Regions from separate parts of the Nonomuraea sp. CX421 genome, predicted to be linked through region 1. Evidence: riboswitches for the same ligand, from Rfam matches in the RefSeq annotation. Region 1 holds a riboswitch; each other region holds the start of a gene.
The links. A riboswitch is a leader RNA that binds a small molecule or an ion and turns the genes downstream of it on or off. The one in region 1 is predicted to bind cyclic di-AMP.
Positions count from the first base shown of each region.

Region 2: it holds a riboswitch for cyclic di-AMP, as region 1 does, so the genes downstream of both, AC5L3X_RS25620 (CHAP domain-containing protein) here and AC5L3X_RS02330 (C40 family peptidase) in region 1, are expected to answer to the same signal.
Region 3: it holds a riboswitch for cyclic di-AMP, as region 1 does, so the genes downstream of both, AC5L3X_RS04605 (hypothetical protein) here and AC5L3X_RS02330 (C40 family peptidase) in region 1, are expected to answer to the same signal.

Region 1 is NZ_JCADBK010000001.1:497,779-508,105, reverse strand. It holds gene panC (pantoate--beta-alanine ligase) at 1-200, shown strand, start outside; gene AC5L3X_RS02355 (L-aspartate oxidase) at 272-2,785, shown strand; gene AC5L3X_RS02350 (type III pantothenate kinase) at 2,789-3,571, shown strand; gene lysX (bifunctional lysylphosphatidylglycerol synthetase/lysine--tRNA ligase LysX) at 3,709-5,190, shown strand; gene AC5L3X_RS02340 (cytochrome P450) at 5,251-6,333, opposite strand; gene AC5L3X_RS02335 (LuxR C-terminal-related transcriptional regulator) at 6,617-6,829, shown strand; gene AC5L3X_RS02330 (C40 family peptidase) at 6,893-7,933, opposite strand; cyclic di-AMP (ydaO/yuaA leader) riboswitch at 7,939-8,087, opposite strand; gene AC5L3X_RS02325 (amino-acid N-acetyltransferase) at 8,345-8,902, shown strand; gene AC5L3X_RS02320 (RDD family protein) at 9,000-10,327, shown strand, end outside.
Region 2 is NZ_JCADBK010000015.1:154,304-164,630, reverse strand. It holds gene AC5L3X_RS25650 (ABC transporter permease subunit) at 1-597, opposite strand, end outside; gene AC5L3X_RS25645 (sugar ABC transporter substrate-binding protein) at 602-1,882, opposite strand; gene AC5L3X_RS25640 (glycoside hydrolase family 13 protein) at 2,181-3,683, shown strand; gene AC5L3X_RS25635 (SAM-dependent methyltransferase) at 3,818-4,642, shown strand; gene AC5L3X_RS25630 (aldo/keto reductase) at 4,689-5,510, shown strand; gene AC5L3X_RS25625 (Gfo/Idh/MocA family protein) at 5,529-6,482, shown strand; cyclic di-AMP (ydaO/yuaA leader) riboswitch at 6,602-6,738, shown strand; gene AC5L3X_RS25620 (CHAP domain-containing protein) at 6,750-7,412, shown strand; gene AC5L3X_RS25615 (YciI family protein) at 7,599-8,027, shown strand; gene AC5L3X_RS25610 (RNA polymerase sigma factor) at 8,184-9,425, shown strand; gene AC5L3X_RS25605 (ABC transporter substrate-binding protein) at 9,676-10,327, shown strand, end outside.
Region 3 is NZ_JCADBK010000002.1:330,682-341,008, reverse strand. It holds gene AC5L3X_RS04630 (DUF262 domain-containing protein) at 1-788, opposite strand, end outside; gene AC5L3X_RS04625 (DJ-1/PfpI family protein) at 1,635-2,216, shown strand; gene AC5L3X_RS04620 (YkvA family protein) at 2,244-2,633, opposite strand; gene AC5L3X_RS04615 (rod shape-determining protein) at 2,764-3,768, opposite strand; gene AC5L3X_RS04610 (DUF5302 domain-containing protein) at 3,974-4,174, shown strand; cyclic di-AMP (ydaO/yuaA leader) riboswitch at 4,340-4,475, shown strand; gene AC5L3X_RS04605 (hypothetical protein) at 4,661-5,431, shown strand; gene AC5L3X_RS04600 (alpha/beta fold hydrolase) at 5,478-6,317, shown strand; gene AC5L3X_RS04595 (hypothetical protein) at 6,314-6,685, opposite strand; gene AC5L3X_RS04590 (roadblock/LC7 domain-containing protein) at 6,732-7,163, opposite strand; gene AC5L3X_RS04585 (transcriptional regulator) at 7,160-7,972, opposite strand; gene AC5L3X_RS04580 (roadblock/LC7 domain-containing protein) at 7,976-8,353, opposite strand; gene AC5L3X_RS04575 (NAD(P)-dependent oxidoreductase) at 8,582-9,184, shown strand; gene AC5L3X_RS04570 (DUF4032 domain-containing protein) at 9,202-10,327, opposite strand, start outside.

The DNA.
Region 1 (10,327 bases):
CGCCGAAGATCCTGGGGGCCGCGCGGGCGGTGCTCGACGCGGCCGCGCCGGCGCTCGACCTCGACTACCTGGTGCTCGTCGATCCGTCCACCTTCGCCGAGGTGGGGGAGTCCTACTCCGGCGCCGCGGTGCTCGCGGTCGCCGCCAGGGTCGGCGCCACCCGGCTGATCGACAATGTCGTCGTGTCCGTCGGCGGCTGACCCCGGGCATGCCCCATGAGTCGGCAGGCGTTATCGTCATAGTGACGAAATCGCCTCGATGAGGAGACTCCATGAGCGCACCGGCGATTCCCCTGCGGCTGACGGCCCCGGCACCGGGCTGGATCGTCGAGGCGGACGTGGTCGTCGTGGGTTCCGGCATCGCCGGGCTGACGGTGGCCCTGCGTCATGCCGAGCTCGACCCCACGGCCAAGATCCTGGTCGTCACCAAGGACGTGCTCTCGTCCGGCTCGACCAGGTGGGCGCAGGGGGGCATCGCCGCCGTGCTCGCGCCCGACGACTCGACCGACGAGCACCTGAACGACACCCTGGTCGCCGGGGTCGGCCTGTGCGACGTGGGGGCCGTGCGCACGCTGGTGACCGAGGGCCCAGGCGCGCTGCGGCGGCTGATGGACCGCGGCGCGCTGTTCGACCGGACCGCCGGCGGAGAGCTCCAGCTCACCAGGGAGGGCGGCCACCGCCGCGACCGCATCGTGCACGCGGGCGGCGACGCCACGGGCGCCGAGGTGCAGCGCGCGCTGGTCGAGGCGGTGCGGGCCACCACCGCGATCGAGGTGATCGAGCACGCGCTCGTTCTCGACCTGCTCAAGGACGCCCGCGGCCGGGCCCGTGGCGTGACGCTGCACGTCATGGGCGAGGGCGCGCGTGACGGCGTCGGCGCGGTGCACGCCAGGGCGGTGGTGCTCGCCACCGGCGGCATGGGGCAGGTCTACGCGGCCACGACCAACCCCGTTGTCTCCACGGGCGACGGCGTGGCGCTCGCGCTGCGGGCCGGCGCCGAGCTGCGCGACCTGGAGTTCGTCCAGTTCCATCCCACGGTGCTCTGGCTCGGCGAGGGCTCGACCGGCCAGCAGCCGCTGATCTCCGAGGCGGTCAGGGGCGAGGGCGCGTTCCTGGTCGACCACGAGGGCAACGCGTTCATGCGCGACGCGCACGAGCTGGCCGACCTGGCCCCGCGTGACGTCGTGGCCAAGGCGACCATGCGGACGATGCGGGCGACCGGGCGGGACCACGTCCACCTCGACGGCCGCCACTTCGGCGAGCACAGGTGGCGGACCAGATTCCCCACCATCTACGCGATCTGCCGCGACAACGGCATCGACCCGGCGACCGAGCCGATCCCCGTCGCCCCGGCGGCCCACTACGCCAGCGGCGGCATCCGTACGGACCTGAGGGGCCGTACCTCCATCGAGGGCCTCTACGCGTGCGGCGAGGTCGCCTGCACCGGCGTGCACGGCGCCAACCGGCTCGCGTCCAACTCCCTGCTCGAAGGGCTCGTCTTCGCCGAGCGCATCGCCGAGGACATCCACGCCGTACGGCCCGCGCCCGGCGAGCCGGTGGCCGGCCGGACGACCACCGGCCTGGTCGACCCACGGGCGCGGACCCGGATCCAGGCCCACATGAGCACGGGAGCGGGCGTGCTGCGCGGCCGCGAGTCGCTCACGGCCACCGCCAGGGCGCTGCGCGACGCCCGCTGGACCCCCGTCCACGTGCCTCCGTGCACCGAGTCCTGGGAGGCGACCAACCTGCTCACGGTGGCCACCGTCCTCACCGGGGCGGCCCTGGCGCGGCTGGAGACGCGCGGCTCGCACTGGCGCGAGGACTTCCCCGATCGCGACGACAATGACTGGCTGGGGCACCTGGACGTGACCCTGACGGAGGAGGGCCTGACGATGACCTACACGCCGCACGGCGACGCCGCGCCGCCGCGCCTGACCCAGGAGCTCACCGCGTCGGGGCTGGATCCGGCCGAGGTCGGCGCGGTCGTCGACCGGGCGCTCGCCGAGGACCTCACCGAGGCCGGTGACGTCACGAGTGAGGCGACCATTCCGGCCGGGCAGCGCTCCACGGGCGACGTGGTGGCCCGCCGGGACGGCGTCGTCGCGGGCCTGGGCGTGGCCGAGGTGGTGTTCCTCCGGTTCGGGGTCCGCGCCGAGCGCAGGGCCAAGGACGGTGAGCGGGTCCGGGCGGGTGACGTGCTGATGACGGTCGAGGGGCCGACGCGTGGCCTGCTGACGGCCGAGCGCACCGCCCTCAACCTGCTCACCCATCTGTCCGGCATCGCCACCCTGACCGGCAGGTGGGTGGAGGCGGTCAGCGGCACCGGCGCGCGGGTGCGCGACAGCCGCAAGACGCTGCCGGGCCTGCGGGCGCTGGAGAAGTACGCGGTGCGCTGCGGAGGCGGCGTCAACCACCGGATGTCCCTGTCGGACGCGGCCCTGATCAAGGACAACCACGTGGTGGCGGCGGGCGGCGTGGCCGAGGCGTTCCGCGCGGTGCGCGAGCGCTTTCCGGAGCTGCCGATCGAGGTGGAGGTCGACCGGATCGACCAGCTCGAGCCGGTGCTCGACGAGGGGGCCGAGTTGATCCTGCTGGACAACTTCACGATCGAGCAGACCGCGCTGGCCGTACAAATAGTGAAAAACCGGGCGAAACTGGAGGCGAGCGGTGGGCTGACCTTGGAATCGGCCCGGGCTGTGGCTGAAACTGGCGTTGACTACCTTGCGGTGGGAGCGCTTACGCACTCGGCGTCGGCCCTGGACATCGCACTTGATCTACGGGGGTAACCGATGCTGCTCACGATCGACGTCGGCAACACGCACACGGTGCTCGGCCTGTTCGAGGGCGAGGAGGTCATCGAGCACTGGCGGCTGGCCACCGATGCCCGCCGCACCGCCGACGAGCTCGCGGTCGTGCTTCAGGGGTTGCTCGCCCAGTCACCGTTGCTCAAGGGAGCCGACGTCAGCGGCATCGCGATCTGCTCGACGGTGCCCAGCGTGCTCAACGAGATGCGCGAGATGTGCCGCCGCTACTACGGCGACGTGACCGCGGTGATCGTGGAGCCCGGCGTGCGCACAGGTGTGCCGGTCCGGATGGACAACCCCAAGGAGGTCGGCAGCGACCGCATCGTCAACGCGTTGGCCGCCATCGACCAGTACGGCGGCCCCTGCATCATCGTTGACTTCGGCACCGCGACCTCGTTCGACGCGGTGTCGGCCAAGGGCGAGTACATCGGGGCGGTCACCGCGCCCGGCATCGAGATCTCGGTCGACGCGCTGGCCGCGGCGGGCGCCCAGTTGCACAAGGTCGAGCTGGTCAGGCCCCGTTCGGTGATCGCCAAGAACACCGTCGAAGCACTCCAGGCCGGCATCATCTACGGTTTCGCGGGCCAGGTCGACGGCATCGTCGAGCGGATGGCGGCCGAGCTGGCCGAGGACCCCGACGAGGTGACCGTGGTGGCCACCGGCGGCCACGCGGCGCTCGTGGTGGGCGAGTCGCGCTCGATCGACGTGCACGAGCCGTGGTTGACGCTGATCGGCCTGCGGCTCGTCTACCACCGCAACACCGCCTGAGACCGAACAAGCGGCCCCCCGCTCGGGAAGGGGGCCGCCTGAGCTCGTGGAACATTGGTAACGGAGAGTTCTTGCGGCGTTCCTGCAGCGACCCGACGAGTCCTTGCAGTTCGCCATATCCCCTACGCTTTGATGCTGTGAGCGACGAACTTCCCGAGCAGATGCGCATCCGGAGGGAGAAGCTCGACCGCCTTCGCAGCGAGGGCGTCGACCCTTACCCGGTGAACTACCCGCGTACGGCCACCAATGCCGAGGTCAGGGCCCGATACCAGGGGCTGGAGGCCGACACGGCGACCGGTGACGAGGTGGCGGTCGCGGGCCGCGTCATGCTCAACCGCGTGGGCGGCAAGCTGTGCTTCGCCACGCTCCGCGACGGCAGCGGCGATCTGCAGGTCATGATCTCGCTCGACAAGGTGGGCGAGGAGTCGCTGGCCGCCTGGAAGCGCGACGTCGACCTCGGCGACCACGTGGGCGTGACGGGCGAGGTCATCACCTCCCGGCGCGGCGAGCTGTCGATCCTGGCCGACGCCTGGCAGATCACCGCCAAGTGCCTGCGCCCGCTGCCGGAGAAGCACGTCGGCCTCACCGACCCCGAGGCGCGGGTGCGCCAGCGCTACGTCGACCTCATCGTCAACGACGAGGCCCGCGAGATGGCCCGCGTCCGCAGCGCCACCGTGCGCGCGGTGCGCGACTTCTGGCACGAGGAGGGCTACCTCGAGGTCGAGACGCCGATGCTGCAGCCGATCCACGGCGGCGCCGCGGCCCGGCCGTTCAGGACCCACATCAACGCCTACGACATGGAGCTCTACCTCCGCATCGCGATCGAGCTCTACCTGAAGCGGCTCGTGGTCGGCGGCATCGAGAAGGTCTTCGAGATCAACCGCACCTTCCGCAACGAAGGCGCCGACTCCACGCACAACCCCGAGTTCACCATGCTCGAGGCCTACGGCACCTACCTCGACTACAACGACATGGCCGACCTGACCCAGCGGATGTACCAGAAGGCCGTGGTGGCGGCGCTGGGCACCAGCGTGGTGGTGCACGAGGGCGTCGAGGTCGACCTGGGCATCTCCGAGTGGCCGCGGGTCACCCTGTACGGCTCGGTGTCCGACGCGGTGGGCGAGGAGATCACCACCGACACCCCGCTGGAGCGGGTCCGCGCGCTGGCCGACAAGCACGACGTGCACTGGGACGCCAAGTGGGGCCAGGGCAAGCTGGTCCAGGAGCTGTTCGAGGGGCTCGTCGAGCACACGATCGTCCAGCCCACGTTCGTCATGGACTACCCGCTGGAGACCTCCCCGCTGACCCGCCAGCACCGCGACAACCCGCTGCTGACCGAGAAGTGGGACCTCATCGGCTTCGGCAGCGAGCTCGGTACCGCCTACTCCGAGCTCATCGACCCGATCGAGCAGCGCCGCCGCCTGGTCGAGCAGTCGCTGCTGGCGGCGGGCGGCGACCCCGAGGCCATGCAGCTCGACGAGGACTTCCTGCAGGCCCTCGAATACGGCATGCCGCCGACCGGCGGCATGGGCGCGGGCATCGACCGGATGATCATGGCCTTCACCGGCCGCAACATCCGCGAGACCATCCTGTTCCCCCTGGTCAAGCCCACCCGCTGAGCGTCAAGCCCAGCGTTGAGCGTCAAGCCCAGCGTTGAGCGTCAAGCCCAGCGTTGAGCGTCAGGCCCGCACGCTGAGCGCCCGCACCGGCAGGCTCGCGAGGCCGCGCAACACCAGGTTCGCCTTGTACGGCGGATCAGGATCGACGAGCTCCAGCTTGGGCGCCGCCCGGGCCAGGGCCCGCAGCGCGATCTCGCCCTCCAGCCGGGCCAGCGTCGCGCCGAGGCAGAAGTGGATGCCGAGCCCGAAGGCCAGGTGCCTGCCCGGGCCGCGCGTGGGGTCGAACCGGTCGGGGTCCGCGTACTCCGCCGGGTCCCGGTTGGCGGCGCCGATCAGCGCGAGCACGGGGGTGCCCGCCGGCGTCGGCGTGCCGCCCAGCTCCGTGTCCCGCAGCGCGGACCTGAGCGTCAGCTGGACCGGCGGGTCGTACCTCAGCACCTCCTCGACGACCTCCCGGGGGTGTTCGGCGGCCAGGGGCAGCGCGCCGTGCCGCAGCAGGGCGAGCACGCCGTTGGCGATGAGGTTGACGGTCGTCTCGTGACCGGCGACAAGGAGCAGAACACAGGTGGCGAGCAGCTCGGCCTCGGTCAGCTCCTCGACCTGGGCGAGCGCGCTGAGCAAGTCGTCGCCCGGCCGGCTGCGCCTCTCCTTGATGAGCCCCCGGAAGTAGTCGCCGAACTCCAGCCGGGCGCGCTCGCTCTCCGACATCAGCTCGGTGGACAGCAGCGGGTCAAGGCCGCGGGCCAGCGCCTCGCTCCAGCCCTGGAAGCGTCCGTGATCATCGGCGGGCACACCGAGCATCTCGGTGATCACCATGACCGGCAGCGGGTAGGCGAACCCGGAGACCAGGTCGCCCTCCTCGGGCAGCGCGGTGATCAGCTCGGCGGTGATCGCCTCGATCCGCGGCCGGAGCCGTTCGATCATTCGTGGGGTGAAGGCCCTGCTGACCAGGCCGCGAAGGCGCGTGTGGTCGGGCGGGTCCATGCGCAGGAACGATGGCACGCGCTGCTCCGGATCGGCCGTCCTGAGCGGATTGGAGTCGTGGCCGAAGGCCGGGTGGCGCAGCAGGGTCGAGCAGTGCTCGTACGTGGTCGCCACCAGGAGCCCGCCCCGGGTGCGGAGCAGCGCGCCCTGCTGCCGCATTTCCCGATAGTGCGAGTAGGGATCGCGTAGAAACTCCGGATCGAACGGATCAAAACCCAGGAGGTCGGTCGCGCTCGTAGACGAGCTGTAAGGGTCACTGTGGCCGCTCATCGCGCTCCGAAGTGTAGCGACATATCACGAGTACTTCATATATAACGGATCATGTCAATGTATAGGTCAAGTGCAGGGATTATCGCGCTTGACGACCTTTCAGATATGCGTTTACCGTCTGCGGGACGAGCAGGTGGTTCGGGGAGAATCGCTGTTGGGGGGAGGGCTCCCGATGGATGTGCTCACCGAGGGTGTTGAGCTGAGCCATGCCGACTTAGCGTTGCTGGCGGAGCTTGCCAAGGGAGTCACGGTCGATCGGGTCGGCAGACGGCTGGATATCAGCGGCCGTACGGTCCGCCGCAGGCTGCGAGGGATCTGCGACCGCATCGGGGTGGCCACGGCGATCGAGGCCGTGGCCTGGGCGGCGCGCCGCCAGCTGATCTAGCGGAGAACCGGCGCCCGGTCGCCGGAGCCTCGCCGTGAGATCGGGTGCCCTGGGTGAAGGCGCTCAGTCGGCAATGCGTACGGCGCCGGCGAACGGCCGCCGGGCGATCGACGCGATGCGCACGACGTCGCCGGTGCGGGGCGCGTGGACCATCATGCCGCCGCCGAGATAGATGCCGACATGGTGCAGGTCGCTGTAGAAGAACACCAGGTCGCCCGGCCGCATCTCCTCTTTGGAGACATGCCGGCCGGCGGTCCACTGGCTGCCCGTGTAGTGCGGCAGCGAGATGCCGACTCGCTGGTAGGCGGCCATGACCAGGCCGGAGCAGTCGTAGCCGCTCGGCCCCTCGGCGCCCCAGACGTAGGGCTTGAGCTGCTGCGTCAGCGCCCACCTGGCGGCCTCGGCGGCCTTGCCGCTGCCCGCGATCGGCAGGTTGACCCGCACGGCGCGGGTGCCGGGACGGCCGGCCTCGCCGAGCGCGCGGTTGAACAGGTTGCTCTCGACCTTGGCGACCAGTGTCACGATCTTGTCGCGCTTGCCGCCGAGGTCGTCGACGAGTTTCCGCACCTCGTCGATGCGCGAAGCCGCACTGTCCCTGGCCTGCTCGGCCGTCGCCCTGGCCCGGTTGACCTGGTTGACCTGTTCGCCCTGCTGCTGCTCCAGGGCGTAGGTGGTGGCGGCGCGGTCGAGGAACCGCTCGGGGTCGTCGGAGCTGATCAGGGCCATGGCCCGGCCGAGGCCGCCGGTCATGTACTCGTTCTGGGCCAGCAGGCTGGCCTTGGCGCGCTTGGTGGCCAGGTCGGTCTCGCTGGCGGCCAGTGTCTTCTTCGCGGCCGCGGCCGACTTCTGGGCGGCCTTGAGCTTCTCGCGCTGGCCGTTGTACTCCTCGGTCAGCGTCGCGATCCGCGTGTGCATCTCCTCGACCTGCTTGGACAGCTCGCTGAGGGATGGCGTGGGATCGGCGGCGACCGGAGCCGCGGGGAGGGCGAAGACGAGCGCGGCGATGGCGGCGCCGAGGACGGCGAACCGGCGGGGCCCGGAATGTTCCGGGGGGCGGGCGTGCTCGCCCGCGATCTTCCTCCCGCGATCGCGCGTGCGCTTCACCGACCAGCTCCTCTCATCGACGCCTACCGGGTTAGCTGACGGGTTCGGGCCGGAGCAGCCCTACCGAGCGTCGCGCTCGGATTCACCCCAGTGGTGGTTGGCGGCCACCGGCGGGTCCCCGGCTCCCCCGTGGGGGATTGGGCGCGTCTCCACGCGGCGATCGCATGGGTGACATCGTCGCTGGACATTAGTGCACCTTGGGTTCTTGCTCAACCAGAACTGCCAACTCGGTTGAGATTGCGCCACCGATGGGTCACAAGGTGATGTCGGGCCCAGGCGACCCTGACTGATTTTATGCCGCGTTTGCCCCTGCTTGAGCTGGCCTTGTCCTTCTGGGAGTGACATGTCGGGAGAAGGGCAAGAGGAGAGATTTACGGGCGAGCCGTAATGCGATCTGTACTCTGGAGAGCCATGGAACAGGCCACCGAAGTGACGGTCCAGGACACCGGCATTCTCGTGCGCCGTGCCCGCACCGCCGATGTCAGGACCATCGGACGCCTGGTCGCCACCTACGCGGGCGCCGGGCCCCGCCTGCTGCGGAAGGCCACGGTCACGCTGTACGAGGACGTCCAGGAGTTCTGGGTGGCCGAGCGGTCAGGAGAGGTCGTCGGCTGCGGGGCGCTGCACGTGCTCTGGGAGGACCTCGCCGAGATCCGCACGGTGGCCGTGGACCCCGAACACCGCGGGCTCGGGATCGGTCACCGCATCGTCTCCGCGCTGCTGGGCACGGCCCGAGAGCTCGGCCTGCAGCGGGTCTTCTGTCTCACATTCGAAGTCGACTTCTTCGGCAGGCACGGATTCCATCCCATCCAGGGCACGCCTGTCTCCCCTGAGGTCTATGCCGAACTCCTGGCCTCGTACGACGAGGGTGTGGCGGAGTTCCTTGATCTCGAACATGTCAAGCCGAACACCTTGGGCAACACCCGCATGCTGCTCCACTTGACATCAGGTGACTCGGATCTTGACTAAGGCGAAAGGTGATTGTTGATACCTATGTCGATACGTTGGGCGACACAGGCATGTGTCCTGACACGTGCCACATGCGCACTCGAAGCGAGGTGACACGGTGAGCACAGGACAGCCACCGTATCCTCAGGACGAATCCGGCGAGAATCCTGGATCTCCTGAATACGGACAGCAGTACCAGGGTCGTCCCCATGGCGAGCCCGACCCCGATGTGACGGTCGTCGGCTACCGTGCCGACGACTACGGCCAGCAGCAGGGCCAGCCCCAGTACGGCCAGCAGGGCCAGTCCCAGCCGGGCTATGGTCAGCAGCCCCAGTACGGCCAGCAGGCCGACTACGGCCAGCAGGGCTATGGCCAGCAGGGGCAGCCCGGCTACGGCCAGCAGCCCCAGTACGGCCAGCAGGGTTACGGTCAGCAGAGCCAGTCCCAGCCCGGTTACGGTCAGCAAGGTCAGTCCCAGCCCGGTTACGGTCAGCAGGGCCAGTCCCAGCCCGGCTATGGTCAGCAGCCCCAGTACGGCCAGCAGTCGCAGTACGGCCAGCAGCCCGAATACGGTCAGCAGGGCTATGGCCAGCAGCCCGAATACGGTCAGCAGGGCTATGGCCAGCAGCAGGGGCAGCCCGAATACGGCCAGCCTGGTTACGCCCAGCAGCCGGAGTACGGCCAGCAGCAGCCTTCGGGCCAGCAGGGCTACGGTCAGCAGGGGCAGTCGCAGCCCGGTTACGGCCAGCAGCCGCCCTCGGGTCAGCAGTACGGCCAGCAGCCCGGTTACGGTCAGCAGCAGTACGGCCAGCAGCCGCCCTCCCAGCCGGAGTACGGTCAGCAGCAGTACGGCGGGCAGCCCGGCTACGCGCAGCCCCAGCAGGGCTACGGCCAGCCCGGTTACGGCCAGCAGCAGTACGGCCAGCCGCAGCAGGGCTACGGTCAGCCCGGTTACGGCCAGCAGGGCTACGGTCAGCCCGGTTACGGCCAGCCGGTGGGCGTGCAGCCGCCGGGCGCGCCGGCGCCGCTCGCGGAGTGGTGGCAGCGGTTGGTGGCGAGGCTGATCGACGGTGTCATCTTCGGTGTGATCTCGACCGTGTTGTCGCTGATCCTGGGAGGCCTCTTCCTCGCCAGCTACAACTGGACCACCGGCCAGACGACGGGCCTGATGGGGCCCTTCGTGTTCGGCCTCATGATGGCCATCCTCATGACCGCCCTCTACGTCGCCTACGAGTTCTTCATGACGAAGGCCAAGGGGCAGACGGTCGGCAAGATGGTCATGGGCATCAAGATCGCCCAGGTGGGCGGCCCGGTGCCGCTGGAGGGCATCCCCAATGATGTGGCCCTCAAGCGGGCCGGCGTGACGTGGGGCGGCTACCTCCTCAACCTCGTCCCGGCGTTCGGGGGTCTGCTCGCCGCGATCGCCGTGGGTCTGAACGGCGCGTC
Region 2 (10,327 bases), on a different contig from region 1:
GCCGCGGGCGGCCGCCTGCGGCGCGGTCAGCACGGTGAGGCCGGGCGCGGCCAGCACCTTGCCGGTCACGCCGAGCCGGGCGCCCTCCAGCGGGGCCAGCCCTTCGCCGGATCCCGTCTGGACCCGCCTGGTCTCCGGGTCGACGAGCAGGAACACCAGCTCGTCGCCGCGCAGGGCCGCGGTCAGTGTGTACTCGGGCGAGCCGGGCGCCTGCCGGACCGAGCCGGTCTCGATCGCGGTGACGGCCGACTGCTTGTCGCCGCGGTGGCCGTCGCCGAAGTTCGTGAACGCGGTGCTCACCGTGTAGAGGATGGGGAACAGCTGGAACGCGATCAGCAGGACGGTGCCGGGGATGAGGTACTTCGCCGGGATGAGGCGCCGGGTCAGGTAGAGGCAGACGATGGCCGCGGTGACCGCGACCAGCACCGCCAGCGCGATCCAGGCCCGCGCCGCGACCAGCGGCGGCACCGCGTACACCAGGATCGCGGCGGTCACGGCGAGCACCGCGATCCTGGTCACCACGTAGGCGGTGGTGATCTCCCGGCGCGGCCGCGGCGCCCGGCGGGGCTTGGCGGCCTCGGGGACGTCCGAGGTCATGGCGTCAGTTCTTGAGGGAGCCGTCGATGGTCTTCTGCGCGGCCTCGGCCGCCTTGGCGGCGTCGCCGCCCTTGACGACCGCCGCCTCGGCGATGCCGAACGGCTCCCAGACCGCCTGCATCTCGGGGATGGCGGGCATCGGGAAACCGTCCTTGCCGGCGTCCATGAACTTGCCGGCGTCGGCGTCGGCCGCCTGCACCTCCTGCAGGGCGGCGGTGAGCGCCGGCGGGCGCGGGTCGGCGTCGTACAGGGCCTTGGCCACGTCCTTGTTGGTCACGTAGTTGGCGACGAACTCCTGGGCCAGGGTCTTGTTCCTGCCCTTGGCGGCGACGAAGAACGACTGGACGCCGACGAACGGCGTGGCCGGCTTGCCGTCCTTGAACGACGGGACGGGCGTGATGTCGTAGCTGATGCCCGCCTTCTTCACGTCGCCCATGGCCCACGGGCCGGAGACGAGGAAGGCGCATCTGCCGCCGGCGAAGGTGGCGACGTAGTTCTCGTTGGTGATGGAGGTCTTGAGCGCGCCGTCGCCCTTCTCGCCGAGCTCCTTCAGCCTGCCGAACGCCTTGACGGACTCGGCCGAGCCGAGCAGCACCTTCTTGGGGTCGGGGTCGCCGGCGGGGGTGGTGCCGAACAGCGAGCCGCCGCCCGCGGCGAAGATCGGGTAGACGTGGAAGGCGTCGCCCTTCTGCGCGACGGGCAGGCAGAGGATCTCCTTGACCTTGCCGGCTTCCTTGAGCTCCTTGCCCTTGGCGACCATGTCCTCCAGGGTGGCCGGGGCGTCGGGCGCGAGCTCGGTGTTGCGGATCAGCGCGATGTTCTCGACCGCGTACGGCGCCGCGTAGACCTGCCCGTCGAACGTGACGGCCTTCAGGGCGATCTCGGGGAAGGCGGCCTTCTGCTGCTCGGTCAGGTTGACCGGGTCGATGGCGCCGTTCTGCACCAGGTTGCCGATCCAGTCGTGCGCGCCGACCATGACGTCGGGGCCGCTGCCCTGCTGGGAGGCGGTGAGGAAGGTCTGCTGGTTGTCCTTGCTGATCTCCTTGACCTCGACGGTCACGCCGTTCTCGGCGCCGAACTGGTCGGCGAAGGGCTTGAGCGCCTTGACCCGGTTGGGGTCGGCCCAGATCACGAGCTGACCGCCGCCCTTGTCGGCGGGGGCGGCGGTGGGGGCGGTGGCCGATCCGGTGGGGGCCGCCGAGGGGGCGGGGGATCCGCCGCCGCAGGCCGTGACGGCTAAGGTCAGCGTCGCGAGTGCGGCCGTGCCCAGAGTTCGGTTGCGCATGAGACCTCCTGAGGTCGGGAGGAGCGACGACACCTCATACGCCGCCGCCGGAAAGGTCGTCATTTGCCGCTTTCGCGGCTCACATTTCCGGGACGTTACCGGGACTTTGCAAAAGTTGGAAGAACTTGCAATAGAGCGTTACCGGATCCACATCTCGTGCGTGTCGCGCCTTCTCCGAGCAGGCGTCTGACCTGCCAGAAGGAGAATCATGCAACTTTCCGCAACTTGCACTTGACCTCTCGCAAGGAATCGCGCCATCCTGCACCAGACATCACGGACATCCGGGGGAAGGATCATCATGCTGGCCGACGACGACTGGTGGCGCGACGCCGTTGTATACCAGGTGTACCCCCGGAGCTTCGCCGACGCCAACGGCGACGGCATCGGCGATCTCCAGGGCGTCCGCCACCGCCTCGGCTATCTGAGCGAGCTCGGCGTCGACGCCATCTGGCTGAGCCCCTTCTACACCTCGCCGATGGCCGACGCCGGCTATGACGTGGCCGACCACCGCGACGTCGATCCGATGTTCGGCACGCTCGACGACTTCGACGAGCTGGTCCGTGACGCGCACGCGCGGGGCATCCGGGTGATCGTGGACCTGGTGCCCAACCACTCCTCCGACCGGCACCCCTGGTTCCAGGCGGGGCTGCGCGACCGTTACATCTTCCGCGACCGGCCGAACGACTGGGAGTCGATCTTCGGCGGGCCGGCCTGGACCCAGGTCGAGGACGGGCAGTGGTACCTGCACCTGTTCGCGCCCGAGCAGCCCGATCTCAACTGGGAGCACCCGGAGGTGCGCGCCGAGTTCCGCGACGTGCTGCGGTTCTGGCTGGACCGCGGCGTCGACGGCTTCCGGGTGGACGTGGCGCACGGCATGGTCAAGGCCGAGGGCCTGCCGGACGTCGGCCCCAAGGAGGGGCCCCAGGCCGAGATGCTCGGCGACGAGCGCGTGCCGTACTTCGACCAGGACGGCGTGCACGACATCTACCGTGAGTGGCGGCCGATCCTCGACTCCTACCCCGGCGGGCGGATGGCGGTCGCCGAGGCCTGGGTGTCGTCGCCCGAGCGACTGGCCCGCTACGTCGGCCCGGACCAGCTGCACCAGGCGTTCAACTTCGAGTTCATGCTGGCCGACTACCACGCCAAGGCGTTCCGGACGGTCATCGAGAAGGCGCTGGCCGAGGCGGAGCTGGTGGGCTCGCCCACCACCTGGGTGCTGTCCAACCACGACAAGCCGCGGCACGTCACCCGCCACGGCGGGCTCGGCCGGGCCAGGGCGGCCACGCTGCTGATGCTCGCGCTGCCCGGCTCCGCCTACGTCTACAACGGCGAGGAGCTCGGCCTGCCCGAGGTGCTCGACCTCCCGGACGAGCTGCGCCAGGACCCGGCCTTCCGGCGCAGCGGCGAGAGCCGCGACGGCTGCCGGGTGCCGATCCCGTGGACCGGCGAGCCCGGCTTCGGCTGGCGGGACCCCTGGCTGCCGATCCCCGCCTCGTGGGGCCCGCTGTCGGCTGAGGCGCAGCACGGCGACCCCGGCTCCACGCTGAGTCTCTACCGGGCCGCGCTGCGCATCCGCAAGGAGCATCCGGCGCTCGGCGGCGGCACGCTGACCTGGCTCGACTCCCCCAGGGACGTGCTCGCGTTCGAGCGGGACCCGGGCCTGGCCGTGGTGCTCAACACCGGCGAGCGGCCGGTCGAGCTGGCCGCGCTCGGGCTGCGCGGCGAGGTGCTGCTGTCGAGCGGCCCCCAGGCGGGCGACGGGACGATCGCTCCCGACAGCACGCTCTGGCTGCGCCGCTGACAAAAATCGCCGGTACGGCCGCCGCTCCACGACGGCGCGGTGGCCGTGCTGACGACGCGCGATTCATCGTCCGTTTGCGAATAGTGATCGATGAAAGGCGGAAAATACTCCCTCATGTCAGGGATCATGGATACATGACGGAGCAAGCCCCGCAGGGTGTCGACCCCCACATCCCGAACGCGGCACGTATGTATGACTTCTTCCTCGGCGGCAAGGACAACTTCAAGGCCGACCGGGATCTGGCCGAGCTGGTGCTGAGCGTGATGCCGGAGATCCGCGAGGGCACCAAGCAGAACCGCGCGCTGATCGGCCGGGTGGTCCAGTACCTGTGCGAGCAGGGCATCACCCAGTTCCTCGACCTGGGCTCCGGGCTCCCCGCCCAGGAGAACGTGCACGAGGTGGCCCACCGGTTCAACCCGGACGCCCGCGTGGTCTATGTCGACAACGACCCGGTGGTGGCCGCGCACGGCAGGGCGCTGCTGGCCGACCCGTCCCGGGTGGCCATGGTGGAGGCTGATGTCCGGCGGCCGGCCGAGGTGCTGGCGCAGCCCGAGATCAAGGCGTTGCTGGACTTCGACCAGCCGGTGGCCGTGCTGATGATGTTCCTGCTGCACCTGGTGCCCGACGAGGACGACCCTCAGGGGTTCGTGGCCGCCTACCGCGACGTGCTGGCCCCCGGCAGCTACCTTGCGGTTACGCACGTGGCCGGCGACGCGGCTCCGGTGGTGACCCAGCGGATCAGCGAGTTCTACCGGCAGGCCAACACGCCGTTCTGCCCGCGCTCCTACGAGGAGGTCGCGTCCTTCTTCGGCGACTTCGAGCTGATCCCCCCGGGCCTGGCCACCGGCCTCGGCCCGGAGGTGGTGTGGCCGTTCGCCGACCCGGACGTCGAGGCGACGATGTTCCTCGACGAGGACTTCGCCCGCCTGGGCCTGGCCGGCATCGGCCGCAAGCCCTAGCCCGCCCGCCTCGAGCGGCACGGAACGTCACGTGAAGAATGAGAGTATGAACTCGCTCTTGCTCAACACGGACGGCGTCCAGATCCCGCAGATCGGGTTCGGCGTCTGGCGGGTGCCCGACGACGAGGCCGAGCGGTCGGTGGAGACCGCGCTCGAGGTCGGCTACCGCCACATCGACACGGCGACGCTCTACCAGAACGAAGCGGGCGTGGGCCGGGCCGTGCGCGCCTCGGGCATCCCGCGCGCCAAGCTGTTCGTCACCACCAAGCTGTGGAACACCGACCACGAGCGTCCGGAGGAGGCGTTCGAGGAGAGCCTGGCCCGCCTCGGGCTCGACTACGTCGACCTCTATCTCATCCACTGGCCGACGCCGGCCCGCGACACCTACCTGCGGGCCTGGCGGGGGCTGGAGAAGATCTACCGCGACGGCCGGGCCAAGGCCATCGGCGTCTCCAACTTCACCGTGGAGACGCTCACCAGACTGCTGGACGAGGCCGACATCGCGCCGTCGATCAACCAGATCGAGCTCCACCCCTACCTGCAGCAGCGCGAGCTGCGGGCGTTCCACGAGGCCAACGGCATCCTCACCGAGGCATGGAGCCCGCTCGGGCAGGGACGGGGGCTGCTGGAGGACCGCGCGCTGCGGGTGCTGTCGGACAAGCACAACCGCACCCCGGCGCAGATCGTGCTCCGCTGGCACATCCAGCTGGGCAACGTGGCGATCCCCAAGTCGGTCACGCCGTCGCGGATCAAGGAGAATTTCGGCGTCTTCGACTTCGTCCTCGACCAGGAGGACATCGCGGCTATCGGGGCGATGAACATCGGGAAACGGCTCGGACCCGACCCGGATCAGTTCAACAGGGGGTAAAGATTACGATCCCTCCTTATGAGGGATCTTTCATGGGGAATCGCGGCGACCGGCGGCATCGCCAGGACCGTAGGGGCGGTCATCGCGGCGGAGCCGGGGATGCGGGTGGCGGCCGTCGGCTCGCGCGACCTCGGCCGGGCACGCGCGCTGGCCGCGGCACTGGGCGCCGAGTCGGCCCACGGCTCGTACGCCGCGCTGTGCGCCGATCCCGCCGTGGACGCCGTCTACGTGGCGACGCCGCACGCCCAGCACCTGGAGGTGGCCGAGGCCGCGATCGCCGCGGGCAAGGCGGTGCTGTGCGAGAAGCCCCTGGCCGCCTCGCTCGCCGACGCCGAGCGGATGGTGCGGCTGGCCCGCGAGGCCGGCGTCTTCCTGATGGAGGCCATGTGGATGCGGTTCAACCCGCTAATCCAGCGGCTGGCGGCCGATCCGCGCTTCGGTGACCTGCGCTCCGTGCACGCCAGCTTCGGATTCGCTTCGCCGTATGACCCGCTGCATCGGCTCTGGGCTCCGGAACTCGGCGGCGGGGCACTGCTCGACCTCGGGATCTACCCGTTCGGGCTGGCTCAGCTGCTCCTGGGGACACCGCCGGAGCTGCGGATGACGGGGTCGCTGGCGCCGTCGGGCGTGGACGCGGAGGCGGCGGGCGTGCTCCTCTACCCGGGCGGCAGGCGGGCGCTGGTGGAGGTCTCGTTACTGGGTGCCCTGCCCAACAGCGCGTACGTGGTCGGCACCGGGATGCGGGCCGACATCGAGGCGCCGTTCTGGGCGCCGCGACGGATGACCCTGAGCGGGCCGTCGATCGAATCGGAGACGTACGAGCTCGCTCCCGAGGACAACGGATACGCCGGCGAGGTGCGCGAGGTGCGCGACGCGCTGGCCGCCGGGCGGACCGAGAGCGCGATCATGCCCCTTGACGAGAGCCTCGCCATGATGGGGCTGCTCGCGGCGGCTCGCCGACAACTTTCCTGACCAGGGCAGTTACCCACCTTGTCATCCCCTTGCCCGCTGTATTACCTTATGGGGCATTCGCGGCATACGTCCGTTTTATCGGTTCGTTGCCGTTCCATCGACAAGAACATCGCAGGATCTACCTGCGACCGCTGAATCCGCCTCTCGCGGAACCGGGGACCCAGGTCTCATTGGGGTGAATCGGCACATCGTGCCGTAGGGCAGCTTCCACGTCCGAACCCGTCAGCTAACTCGGTAAGCGGTATGGAAGCGAGGAGTCCCCCACCGATGGCCGTCAGTCGTCTTTCCCATACCCTCAGGCGCCACGCCGCCCGCGCCGCCCTGGGCGTCACCCTCACCGCCACCGCGGCCTTCGGCGTCGTCGCCCCCGCCTCCGCCGACACCCCCCAGCACGCGGGCGCCGGCGCGGAGACCCCGGCCAAGGCCGACGTGGTCAGCGTGACGGCGGATCAGGTGCTCGCCCTGGCCAGGTCCCAGATCGGCATCTCGGAGAACGCCTACGGGGGAGGCACCAAGTTCCAGAAGTGGTACGCCGACTCGCAGCGCGCCGCCGAGACGATCGCCCGTGACGGCGGCAACCGGGCCGCCTACCTCAACGCCGCCTGGTGCGCGATGTTCGTCTCCTGGGTCGGCGAGAACGCCGGCGCCCGGTCCCAGATCGGCTGGGACGCCTACACCGTGACGCACGCCCAGTGGTTCGCCGACCAGGGCCGCTGGGGCACCACCCCTGAGCCCGGCGCCGTCGTCTTCTTCGCCTGGAGCGGCAGCAAGAGCATCGGCTCGATCAACCACGTCGGCTTCGTCGTCAAGGACAACGGCAACGGCACGCTGACCACCATCGAGGGCAACACCGGCAACGGCAAGGTCGAGGAGCGGGTCCGGCCCAAGTGGCAGGTCGTCGGCTACGGCTACCCGTCGTACGCGGCCTGACCCTCCTTTCCGCCTCCCCCTTCCGGCGAGCGCGCCCCACTCCCCCTCGGGCGCGCGCTCGCCGCTTCTCCGGAACAATCCTGGCGAGACGTGTCGATTCGCGGGCACGGAGTTCGACGCGTTGGTGAGCGCGGGGTCCGGCCGGGGCCCCGGCAACGGACGAAGGAGGTCGGCGTCGTGAAGTTCATGATCGTTGGCAGGGGCAACGAGGAGACCGAGGCCGGCGTCATGCCCAGCCAGGAGCTGGTGGACGCGATGACCGAGTACAACGAGTCGCTGGTCAAGGCCGGGGTCCTGCTGGCCGCCGAGGGGCTCTACCCCAGCTCGCACGGTGCCCGCATCGCCTACAGCGGGGGCAGGGCGACCGTGCTCGACGGGCCGTTCACCGAGGCGAAGGAGCTCATCGCCGGCTTCTGGCTGATCCAGGTCAAGTCGCGCGAGGAGGCCCTTGAATGGGCGATGCGGGTCCCCGTCCCGGGCGGGCACGAGGGCGTTGGCCTGCACGTGTGGCAGGTGTTCGACCCGACCGACCTGCCGCCGGAGTCGATGTCGCCCGAGACCGCCGAGCGCGAGCGCGCCCTGCGCGGGTCCCTGGAGGGCCACGAAGGCGCTTGATCCCGTCGCCCCGCCACGCCTGGCCGGTGGCGGGCCCGCGGGCCGTCTCGAGATCGCGGCCCGGCACGAGATTCCGGGCCGGCACGAGATTCCGGGCCGGACGGACGCGTCGCGGGCGCGGTTGCGGGCGGGCCCGGGGGCTGGTCTCATGGGCCGGTGACGGCTTCCGAGACCCATCAGGCGATCGAGGCGGTGTGGCGGATCGAGGCGGCCCGCCTCATCGCCGGGCTGGCCCGGATGATGCACGGCGACCTCGGCCTGGCCGAGGAGCTCGCGCAGGACGCGCTGGTCGCGGCGCTGGAGCAGTGGCCGGAGTCGGGCGTGCCGCGCAACCCGGGCGCCTGGCTCATGGCGGTGTCCAAGCGGCGCGCCGTCGACCTGCTGCGCCGCCAGGAGCGCTACGAGCGCAAGCTGGTCGAGCTCGGCCGCGACCTCGACGGCGAGGACGAGCTCCCCGATGTCGAGGAGATCGAGGACGACCTGCTCCGGCTGGTGTTCACCGCCTGCCATCCGGTGCTGTCGACCGAGGCACGGGTGGCGATGACGCTGCGGGTGCTCGGCGGGCTGACGACCGACGAGATCGCCCGGGCCTTCCTGGTGCCCGAGCCCACCGTGGCGCAGCGGATCGTGCGGGCCAAACGAACGCTGGCCGACCGGAAGGTCCCGTTCGAGGTGCCGCAGGGCGATGAGCTCGCGGGGCGGCTGGCCTCGGTGCTGGAGGTGATCTATCTCGTCTTCAACGAGGGCTACTCGGCCACCGCCGGCGGCGACTGGATGCGGCCCGCGCTGTGCGACGACGCGCTGCGGCTCGGCCGGGTGCTGGCCGGGCTGATGCCCCGGCAGGCCGAGGTGCACGGGCTGGTCGCGCTGATGGAGATCCAGGCGTCGCGGGCGCGGGCGCGCGTCGGGCCGTCCGGCGAGCCGATCCTGCTGATGGACCAGAACCGCGGGCTCTGGGACCGCCTGCTCATCGGCCGCGGGCTGGCCGCCCTCGACCGGGCCGAGGAGCTCGCCGGCCCGCGCGGCCCGTACACACTGCAGGCGGCCATCGCGGCCTGCCACGCCCGGGCGCTCACCCCCGAGGACACCGACTGGGAGCGCATCACCGCGCTGTACGACGAGCTGGCGCCGCTCGCGCGCTCGCCCGTCGTGGAGCTGAACCGGGCGGTCGCGCTCGCCATGGCCTACGGCCCGGCGGCCGGGCTGGACCTGGTCGACCAGATCGCCGGCGAGCCGTCGCTCAAGGGCTACCACCTGCTGCCGAGTGTGCGCGGCGACCTGCTGGCCCGGCTGGGGCGCTTGGCCGAGGCGAGAGCGGAGTTCGAGCGGGCGGCCTCGCTGACGCGCAACGAGCGCGAGCGCAGGCTGCTGCTCGACCGGGCCGGCGCCTGCTCCTAGGCAGTTGTCCGGGTTGGGCACAAACGGTGCCCATGGGATGGGAGCGCTCCCAGCAACCTTTTTGAGATGTTTCGCAGCTAGAGTCCGTTTTTATGGTGTCAAAACGCCTCATCGGTAACGGTTCCGTTTCGGGACGTTGACGCCCGGACGCCGTACAGGCACTCTTTGTGGGAGCGCTCCCAAAGATTTTCCCACCCGCGGTCGCAAGCCGCGACGCACCTCCCACAGCCACACCCAAGAGGGGTACGGAATGACGAACCACAAGCGTTTTGTAGTAGCCGGTGTCGCGCTCACCGCTCTGGCAGTCACCGCCGCGTGCGGCGGCGGCAGCTCCACTCCGGCCGCGTCACAGAGCAGCGCCGCGGCCGCCGAGCCGGTCACGATCAACGTGCACACCTTCGGCGGCGGCGAGAACTTCGGCTATGACGAAGCGGTCAAGAAGTGGAACGCCGAGCACCCGAACATCCAGATCAAGTACCAGAACCTGACCGACCGCTTCGAGGACGTCTACTTGCCGCAGCTCCTCCAGCGCCTCCAGGCGGGGGCAGGCGCGGGTGACGTGGTCGGCATCGACGAGGGCGCGATGGGCCTCATGGCCGCCCGCCCGCAGTTCTTCACCGACCTCGGCGAGTACGGCCTGCAGAGCCGCAAGGCCGACTTCCCCGCGGCCAAGTGGGAGTCGGGCGTCAACGCCGACGGCAAGCTGTTCGCGCTGGGCACCGACATCGGCGGCATGACCATGTGCTACCGCAAGGACCTGTTCAAGAAGGCCGGCCTGCCGACCGAGCGTGAGGAGGTCGGCAAGCTGTGGCCGGACTGGAACGCCTATCTGGAGGCGGGCAAGAAGTTCTCGGCCGCGGACACGGGCGCGAAGTGGATGGACGGGCCCAACACCATCTACA
Region 3 (10,327 bases), on a different contig from region 1:
TTGTACTGAGCTCCCTCGCCCTCCTTGAGGACGAGCACTAGATACATGAGCTGTTCCATGGCCTTGGCATCGAGCAGCCGTTGGATCGGCATCCAGTACTCGTCGTAGACGTGCTGGCCCCGTGTGGGTAGGCACATGAACACGTAGTTGCGGATCAGATCGACTTGACTGAGCCGCATCCCCGTGTTGTTGATCGATTCGAAAATGCGGAAGGCGTTGTCGTCCTTCTCCACGGTGATCTGAACCAGATTGAGACGATCCAACAGGACCGATTCCACGCGGGCGAGGTCGTGCGGATCTGCTGGATCGTCGAACTCTCGGAGCATGCCGCGGAAGAATTGGTACGCGTTACCGATCAGACTGTCGGACATGCCCTCGGCCACGTCATCGACGCACGCCTTGAAAGCGGCCCGGTCGGCCTGTGTGGGAAGCAGCCGATAACGCAGCTCGCCCGGCTGCCACTTGTTGATCAGATGGAGCTCGTTGATCCGCTCCTTTGCCTTTGGATCTTCGGCCACCAGATGGTCACGGACGGCGCAGAGGGCGAGCATTAGCGTGGTGAGTCGCTGCTGGCCGTCCACCACGATCCACTGCGACCGGCTGGGCGCCAGCTCGGGACCGGGCGCGAGGACCACTGAACCAAGGAAGTGGCTGGGAGCATCCGCCTTGCCCTGGGCCAGCATGTCGACTTGGGCCACAATGTCGCTCCACAACTGGCGCAGCTGAGGTCGCTCCCAGGTGTAGTGGCGCTGATACAACGGCACCAGCAACTGTTGGTCGCCCTGGATGAGCCTACGAAGCGTGGTTCGTTCGCCTTCATGTCAGCCCCTTCGCCCTGTCTGCATCACGAGAGCACATGCACTATGCGCCACATTAAGCTGACGCAGCGCTACCGGTCTTCTAGATCGCCAAATCTGACCTCCGTCCGATTCCTTCGCGAGACCCAGTGATTGGGGCGTGACTTGCCTAGAGCGAGGCGGCGAGCAGCACCCGATTCCCTACCGCTGCCTCTTGGCCACCGTGGAGGTCGTAGGAGTCCGCGCCATAGGTCCTGGTGTCCGGCCCAGTCGTTCGACTGGTGGTCGAGATATGGCCGTCTCGGCGAAGCGTCGGCGCGCGTGTTGCCGCGCGTCCCGTTCACCGAAGCAGCGCTGGAGGCAGCCACGGTCGTCCTGGCTTGGCAGACCCAGACGGCTGCCCTCGTGTACAGAGGGGCATCGCTGGGCCGATTCTGGCGAGTGGGCACCCGCCCCGCAGCCATCTGGAGGTGGGGAGTCGGTGGTTTGAGGCGGCCGGCCTGGAGATGAGGGAAGAGGTCGGAATGGATGTCGACCCCGCCGACCTGACCTGCCACGTGATACACCGGGCTCCGGAAAGGGTCGGGCTGTTTTCGTGCCGAGCGGTTGAAGGGCGAGCCCTTCAACGCCGAGCCGGACAAGTGCGCCGTCCTGGAGTGGTATCCGCTCGACCGGCTGCGCGAGGACATGGTTCCGTATACGGCGGCGGCCGTGGACGCCATCCGATGGGAGAGCCGGATTCGGCACGGTCGAGACCCTGGACCGCTGTGTCAGGCTGGCCTCCGACGTCACGCCGGGCCAATGCCGCCGCCGTTTCCAGACTGTGAGGAGCGACTGATGCGCATCGGGATCATGCTGTTCGACGGCGTCGAGGAGCTGGACGCCGTCGGCCCGTGGGAGGTGCTGGCCTCCTGGGCCGAGCAGTGTCCCGACGAGGTCGAGGTCGTCACCTTCGGACGCGTGGGCGGGCCCGTCCGGGCGGCGAAGGGCCTGCGCCTGATCGCCGAGCACGATCTGTCCGGGGTCGGCCCGCTGGACGTGCTGCTGCACCCCGGCGGGATGGGCACCCGACCGCTGCTCCAGGACGAGGAGTACCTCGCCTGGGTTCGCGAGCAGCGCGCCCGCGTGCCCCTGCTGACCAGCGTGTGCACGGGCTCGCTCGTGTACGCCGCGGCCGGTCTGCTCGCCGGCCGCCCGGCGACCACCCACTGGGGCGCCCTGGACCTGCTCGGCGAGCTCGACCCGACGATCGAGGTCCGTCCCGAGGACCGGTTCGTCGACGACGGCGACATGGTCACCTCCTCGGGGGTGTCGGCGGGCATCGACATGGCACTCCACCTGGTGGCCCGCCTCTCCGGGGTCGACAGGGCCCGGCAGGTGAGGCACTACATCCAGTACGACCCACAGCCGCCGATCTGACCAGCGGCCTCCCGGCGCGGGTACGGGTCAGCGCTGCCCGATCAGCCTGAGCAGCAGGCGTGGCTCGCCCGGCCACGCCTCCAGCAGCACCTCGCGGGGCACCTGCCGGGCGGCGTACCTCAGCGCCAGGGCCACCACCACGATGTCGTCCAGGGGGCCGATGACCGGCAGGAACTCGGGGATCAGGTCGATCGGGCTGGCCACCCACATGCCCGCGAACACGATGGCCACCTTGGCCCGGCGCGGCACCTGGGGGTGCCGGCGCAGTCTGCGGACCGTGGTGAGGCAGTCGGGGACGAACGCGGCCAGATCCCGCGCGGTGCCCGGCGGCAGTCGGCGGGCCAGCACCGCCAGCACCGCCCAGCACAGCACCACACAGGCCACACCCACGACCAGACCGATCAACCAGCCGCGCATCGCCCGTCCGCCTCTCCACGACATTGGCCGCTGTTTCCGCCCGCTCCCGCCGGCGACGTCCACTCTCGCAGCAGCCACGTCCCAGGTGCCCGCGCAGATTCATTCAACCCCGGAGCGGCCTGACACCGGCTTACGGGTGGATGGCGTGCAGGCTTGCGGCCAGGGCCAGGTCGTCGGCGCAGCGGCCGAGACCGAGGGTCACCGACTCCCGGGGGCGTTCGGCGCGCCGTACGGGGACGCCGAGCCGGGCGCGCAGCCGTCTGCTCAGACCGCAGACCAGGGAGCCGCCCCCGAGCAGGACCGCGCCGTGGACGGCCACGTCGGCCACGACCTCGGCGGGACATCCGTCCAGAGTGCCGATCGCGGCCCGGACGATCAGGTCGGCCGGCTGTGAGGTGGCCTCGTAGATCTCCTGGGCCGTCAGCGTGACCTGGCTCTCGTGCCCGGTCTCGGGGGCGTGGGCGTGCACGGTCACCTGCCGGTCGAGCGGCTTCCAGGCGGGGCCGAGGCCGCGTTTGGCCGCCTCGGCGGCGCCGTCGCCCACGATCAGGCCGTGGTCGCGCTCGACGAGGCGGGCGATGGAGTCGTTCACGTGGTCGCCGCCGCTTCTCGTCGTCCGGGCGGCGACCACCTGGCCACCGGCGACGACCGCGATCCGGGCGAATGCGTGGCCGATGTCGATGATCATCACTCCGGCCGGTTCGCCGAGCGGCAGACCCGCACCCAGGGCCGCCGCCAGCCCGTGCCGGACGAGGTAGATCTGCCGCGCGTCCGACTCGAAGGCCAGGTCCTGCAGGTCGCGGCGCTCGACGGCGGTCGAGTCGTCGGGGAGGGCCATGACCACGCGCGGCCGGGCGTACGGGTGCGCGTGCACCTTGCGCAGGAAGTGCTTGAGCATCCGCCGGGTGAAGTCGCGGTCGAACGTGCCCTGCCCCCAGACGGGCCGGATCAGCCGGGTCTCACCGTCCAGATCGTCGGCTTCCGCCCCGTACGCCACGATCTTTCCCGTACGAGGGTGATGCGCGACGAGCGAGGGCTCGTCGAGCACGATGCCCCTGCCCCGGGAGTAGATCCGCGTGCCGGCTGTGCCGAGATCCACCGCCAGGTCCTGGCCCATGAGACGGAACAGGCTCAACGCCACCTCAGTGGTCTAACCGGGATGAACCACACCTCAACGCCACATAAGGGAGATTCTTCGCGGGGCACGACCACGCAGCGTGCGTGCCGCATCGCGCGCTGGGCCCCTGTCCGGCGGGAGACGCGCGGTTCGCGTGGCCGGTTTCGCGTCACGGGCGTGACCATGCGAAGCTTTGATTTGTCCCCAACACCAGGAGGTCCTCATGGCGGAAACACCGGAGCCGGAAGTCAGCGAGACTCCCGAGGACGAGATGAAGCGCAAGTTCCGCGAGGCGCTGGAGCGCAAGCGCAACCAGCATGCCGACTCGGGCGCGGGTGGCAGGGGCGCCGACCAGTCCAAGATTCACGGGGCCCACGGTCCGGCTGCCAACAAGCGATCGTTCAGACGCAAGAGCGGTGGCTGAGACCTGACGTTTTCGGGGGGTACGGGACGCCGTGCCCCCCTTCTCTTTGCCGTCTCGGGTAGATCTTAGCCCGTTTCATGGGGCTTTCATTGCGTATGTCCGATTCCTGGGTTAGTCTTTTGGAGTTACCAGCTGGTGACTTGGTCGCTTCGTCCAGGAAGCGGCGGCCGGCTGGCGCCGAATCCCGCTCAGGCGGGAACCGGGGACCCACCTTTCTGGGGTGAATCCGGCACTCGTGCCGGTAGGGCATCTCCACGCCCGAACCCGTCAGCTAACCCGGTAGGCGAGATGGAGAGGACGACCCTATCGTGAAGCACCCCCGCACATCCCCACCTCGCGCAAAGGCGCAAGCCGACCACTGAGCGGCACTTCTCCGCAGACTTTCTCGCGCTCCCCGCGTAGCGCCCGCAGGCGTCCTTCGCCCGGCTACGCCTCCTGAGTGGAGTGCCGTTTCCCTGCTTCCTGAGGTAAAGGATCTACCACTTCATGGCCGTTCGCTTTGGTAAACGTACCCTCCCCCTGGTCACCGCCGCGGCGCTCACCGCGCTCGCCATCGGCACGGGCACGGCGCACGCCGACACCGGTGACGACGCGAAGGTCCTGCTCCAGGGGTCGACCACGGCTTCCTACTTCTGGGATGACTCCTCCGGCCGCGCCGGTGACACCGGTCTGCCCGCCAGTGGCAAGCCGATGCAGAAGAAGCTGGCCGCCAGCCCGAGCTGGCCGCTGCTGACCGAGGGCTATGTCGTCTACAAGGGCAAGAAGATGCCGTTCTTCGTGGGCGACCGGGGTCCCGGTAACCCGTCGAACAACGGCATCATGCTCGACCTGGACGCCAAGACGTTCGCCGACCTGACCGGTGGCACGTTCAACTCCCGCACGCTGGGCGTCGACGGCATCGGCGGCCAGGGCCACATCAAGGTCGACTACGTCATCACCAAGTGGGGCAAGGGTGTCGGCAAGAAGAACCACCCGGTCGCCTTCTCCACGGGCGCCTGGTCCCGGATCGACCGGAACCCGGCCCAGCCGCCGGAGATCCTGGCCGAGGAGAGCACCGAGCAGAAGAGCGCCCCAGGTTCGGCCGGCCGCCTGGTCGCCGCTCCCGAGCCGGACGCCGCTCCCGAGCCGGACGCCGCTCCCGAGCCGGACGTCGAGACCGCGGACACGGCAGGGATCCTGGCCCTGGTCGGCGGGCTGGCCACCGTGGGCGGCGTGGCCTACGCCGGCCGCGAGCACATCCGCTCGATCAAGAGCTGACGGGCTTTACCGGCCCCGACTAGAATGCCATTCTAGGTTCGTGACCATGCGTGCGGCCGTGAACGGCATCGAGATCGCGTACGAGAGCTTCGGTTCGCCCGGCGGGCGCCCACTGCTCCTGATCATGGGGCTGGGCGCCCAGCTCATCCACTGGGACGACGACCTGTGCGAGCTGCTGGCCGAGCAGGGCCACCACGTCGTCAGGTTCGACAACCGCGACGCCGGCCTGTCCACGCACTTCCACGACGAGGGCGTCCCCGACCTGGGGACGTCCTCGTCGTACGTGCTGGACGACATGGCCGACGACGCCGCCGGGCTGATGGACGCGCTCGGCTGGCCGGCCGCCCACGTGGTCGGCGCCTCGATGGGCGGTATGATCGCCCAGTCGCTGGCGATCCGCCACCCCGGGCGGGTGTCCAGCCTCACCTCCATCATGTCCACCCCCGGGCCTGGACTGGCCCAGCCCACGGCCGCGGCCGGCGCGGTGCTGTTCGCGCCGCCCGCTCCCGACCGTGAGACGGCGCTCGCCCGGGCGCTGGAGACCTGGACCGTGATCGGCTCGCCCGGCTACGAGCTGGACCGCGAGCGCCTCACCAGACTGACCGGCCTGGCCTTCGACCGGTGCTACGACCCGGCCGGGACGGCCCGGCAGCTGGCCGCGATCCTCGTCTCGCCCGACCGCACCGGGGCGCTGGCCGGGGTCGGTGTCCCCAGTCTGGTGATCCACGGCGAGGACGACCAGCTCGTCCCCTTGGCCGGCGGGCAGGCCACCGCCGCGGCGATCCCCGGCGCCACGCTACTGACCTACCCCGGCATGGGCCACGATCTGCCCAGGCCGCTGTGGCCGGACATCGTGGGCGCCATCGCCAAGCTGACCGCTGGCTAGACGTCCAGCTTCTCCTCGATGCCACGGAGCTGGTGGCGGGCCATCGCCAGATTGGCCCGCCCCCGGTCGAGGGCGAGGTAGAGGAACAGCCCCTTGCCGCCGCGCCCGCTGATCGGACGGATGATGTGATACTGGCCGCTGAGCGTGATGAGGATGTCCTCGATCGAGTCCTTGAGCCCGAGCGAGTCCATCGTGCGCAGCTTGGCCTTGACCACCTCGGTGTTGCCCGCGGCGGCGACCTGCAGATCCAGCTCCTTGGAGCCGCCGAGCGCGCCGAGCGCCATGCCGCTGCCGTGGTCGACGATCGCGGCCCCGAGCGAGCCGTCGATCGTCATCATCTCCTTCAGAGAGACGTCCATGCTGGCCATGTCTTCCTCCGTTCGTTGATGGTCGTCCGATCGGTCGTCCGATCGGTCATCGGATCCGTGCTGCGTGGCGGCCGACAGCGGCCGCCGTCTTACGGCCCTCCAGCCGGAGCAGCCCGACGTTCGTGCCGGGCCGTGCCAGGACTGTGAGGACGATCGTGGGGCCCGCGGTGTAGAACGCGGCGAACCCGGCCGCCCCTGAGACGAGCGTCTCCTCCAGGTCGCCCTTGCCGGACATGGCGAGCATGCGCCGGCTCATGGCGACCATCGCGGCGGTCAGCGCGGCCGTCTGGTCGCCGTTGTCGCCCTCGAGATCGCAGGCGACCGCGAGCCCGTCCACCGTGCACGCGACGCTGCCGTTGATGTCGGGGGTGCGCTCGCGCAGGAGGACCATCTCCTTGAGCACCTCGTCGCGCAGCTCCACCGGCGGCCTCCTTCTCAGTGCGGGCAACCTCATGGCGGTCAGTGGGGGGAACCTCATGCCAGTTCCTCCAGGGCCTTCTTCAGGCGCAGCAGCAGGGCCAGGTCTGTGGGGTCCGCCGTCACGGCCGGCCCGAGGGGTGGCCCCGTCGAGCCGCCGGTGGACGGCGCCTTGACCGCCTGCCGGGACCGCTTCGGCAGCCGGGGGTCCTCGGCCGGCGCGGGTTCCTCACGCGGGACCAGCAGCCCGGCCGCCGCCAGCCTGCGCACGGCCAGCAGGATCGAGTAGCCGGACCTGCCCAGTTGCCTGGCCAGGTCGAGCGGCGTCGCCTTGTGGTCGGCCCGGGCGACGACCTCCCACTCGACCCTGCCGAGAGTGACGCCCTGCCCGGTGAGCCAGGGCGCCGGCCGTACCGGAGCGGTGTCCACCTCGGCGGACGGCCAGATCCGCGCGAGCTGCGCGCGGCGGCGCGCGCACTCGCGCAGCAGCCCCGACACCTCGAAGTACCAGCGCCCGCCCAGCCAGTGCCGTTCGCCGGGGCGGAACTTCGGCCGGGTCCCGCCGACCGGCAGCAGGAAGAACGCGGCGTCCAGGACGGCGCCCAGCACGCAGTACTGCAGCTCGCCGAGCGTGAGAACACCCTCCGCGAGCAGCCGCTCGCAGCCGCCGTCGGCCTGCATCCCGCGCAGGGTCGCCTCGGTCGAGCGGCCGCGCGCGGTGAGCAGCCGCTCGACTCCGGGCGTCTGGACGCACTCCATGTACGTCACCCGCCCCTCGTCGAGGAAGACCGTTCCGGCGCGGCCGACGAGCAGGGCGCCGGTGGAGCGTTCGCGGGCGAGGCCCGCCAGCAGCGTGTCGAGGGGGGCCATGGGTCAGGTCAGCAGGCTGCTGGAGATGGCCCGCAGGCGGTGGCGCGCGAGCGCCAGGTTCGACCGTTCCAGGTCGAGGCGGACGTAGATGACCAGCGGTCCCTCGAAGGCCGTCTCCATCAGCCTGAGCAGGTGGTGGCCCTGGTCGGTGGTGACGAGCATGTCGTCGATGCGCACCGTGTCGCCGGGACACGAGCGGGCCAGCCCGTCCACGGTCGCGCGGAGCGTCTCGGTCAGGGCGGCGGCCGAGCCCTCGGTGTCGACGCCCTGCGGCGAGCCGCTGACCGCCACCGCCATGCCGCTCGTCTGGTCCAGCAGCATCGCGTCCAGGGCCCCCGGTATCGCCATGACCTCGATCAGACAGTCGTCCAACCCGAGCACGTGTCCTCCCCTCGCCGCTTCTGAAGGATTGAGCCAGCGTAGGAGGGCCGGAGGCGGCGAAGAAGCTTTGATAAAGGAGGAGTTAAACAGCTATACGGCGGGGATGGAGAAAAACCCCACCGCGACGGATTTTTTATTAGATTTAACCGAATCGGTGACGACGATAAAGAATGTGATTCACATTATCGGGTGATGAAGTAGCCGGTATCCGGTGGGTAGTGTGGAAATATGAAGATCCTTCTTTTTGGCGCCACCGGTATGATCGGCAGCCGCATCGCCGCCGAGCTCGCCGGGCGGGGCCATGACGTGACCGGCGTCAGCAGGTCGGGTCCGATCCAGGGCGACGTGCGCGACGCCGCCGCGCTGGCCAGGGGATACGACGTGGTCATCTCCGCGATCGCCCCGCCCCGCGACGGCACCGAGCCCGAGGGGCCCTTCCTGGCCGACGTCCGCGCGCTCGTCGACGGCATGCGCGCGGCCGGGGTGCGGCGGCTCATCTTCGTCGGCGGCGCGGGCAGCCTGCGGGTGGCCCCCGACCTCGACCTGGTCGACGCGCCCGGCTTCCCCGAGTCGTGGAAGAAGGAGGCGCTCGCGCAGCGGGCCGCGCTGGGAGTCTTCCGCGAGGTCGGCGACCTCGACTGGACCTACGTCTCGCCGCCCGCCGAGGTCGCTCCTGGCGTGCGCACCGGCGCCTACCGCATCGGCCGCGACGAACTGCTGTCCGACGCGGAGGGACGCAGCTTCATCTCGGCCGAGGACTTCGCGGTCGCCATCGGCGACGAGATGGAACGTTTCGAGCACCTCCGCAGCCGCATCACCGTGGGCTACTGACAGCCCCGCCGACCCGCCTACTCGACGGGCTCGTCCGGCAGCAGCGCCTTCTCGTCGGGCTTGTGCACGAGCACGGTGCCGACGTACGACCGCACCGCGGCGGCCAGCCCCACGTCGGCGCCCGCCGCCTCCGACAAATACCACCGGTGGTCCAGGATCTCGTGGAACAGCTGCGCGGGCTCCAGCTTGCCGCGCAGGCCGGCCGGGATGGCCGCCACCGTCGGCTGGAACACCTCGGCCAGCCATCGGTGGGCCACGATCGCCTCGTCCTCGTGCCGCAGTCCCTGGGCCACGCGGAAGCCGTCGAGGTCGTTCAGCAGCCGCCGGGCCTGGTTCTCCTCCACGTCGAGCCCGGTCAGCCGGAGCAGTCGCCGCTGGTGGTGCCCGGCGTCGACCACCTTGGGCCGGACGATCAGCCGCCCGGTGCCGACCTTGCGGCGCACCATCATCTCGGCCACGTCGAACCCGAGCAGGTTGAGCCGCCGGAGCCGCTGCTCGACAACGTGCCAGTCGACCTCCTCGATGATCTCGTCCTGGGTGATCTCGTCCCACAGCCGGTGGTAGCGGGCGACGATGTCCTCGGCCGTGTCCATCGGGTCGATCGTCGGGTGCAGCAGGCCGCCGGCCTCGAGGTCGAGCATCTCGCCGAAGATGTTGACGTGCGCGATGTCGATGTCGCCGCGCCGCTGTCCCTCGCTGATCATCGGGTGCAGCTCCCCGGTCTCCGCGTCGACCAGGTAGGCGGCGAACGCCCCGGCGTCTCTGCGGAACAGCGTGTTGGACAGCGAGCAGTCGCCCCAGTAGAAGCCGTTCAGGTGCAGCCGGACGAGCAGCAGGGCGAGCGCGTCCAGCAGGCGGGTGAGCGTGTCGGGCCGCAGCGTGCCCGACATGACGGCTCGGTAGGGGAGCGAGAACTGCAGGTGCCGGGTGATCAGCGCGGCGTCGAGCCCCTCGTCCCGGCCGGTGACGTAGGCGACCGGCTGCACCGACGGCGCGTCCAGCCTGGCCAGGTCCCACAGCAGCTGGTACTCCCGCCTGGCGTACCTCTCGCTGATCTCCTTGATCGCGTAGACCTTGCCGGACAGCCTGGCGAACCGCACCACGTGCCGTGAGATGCCGCGCGGGAGGTCGACCAGATGCCGC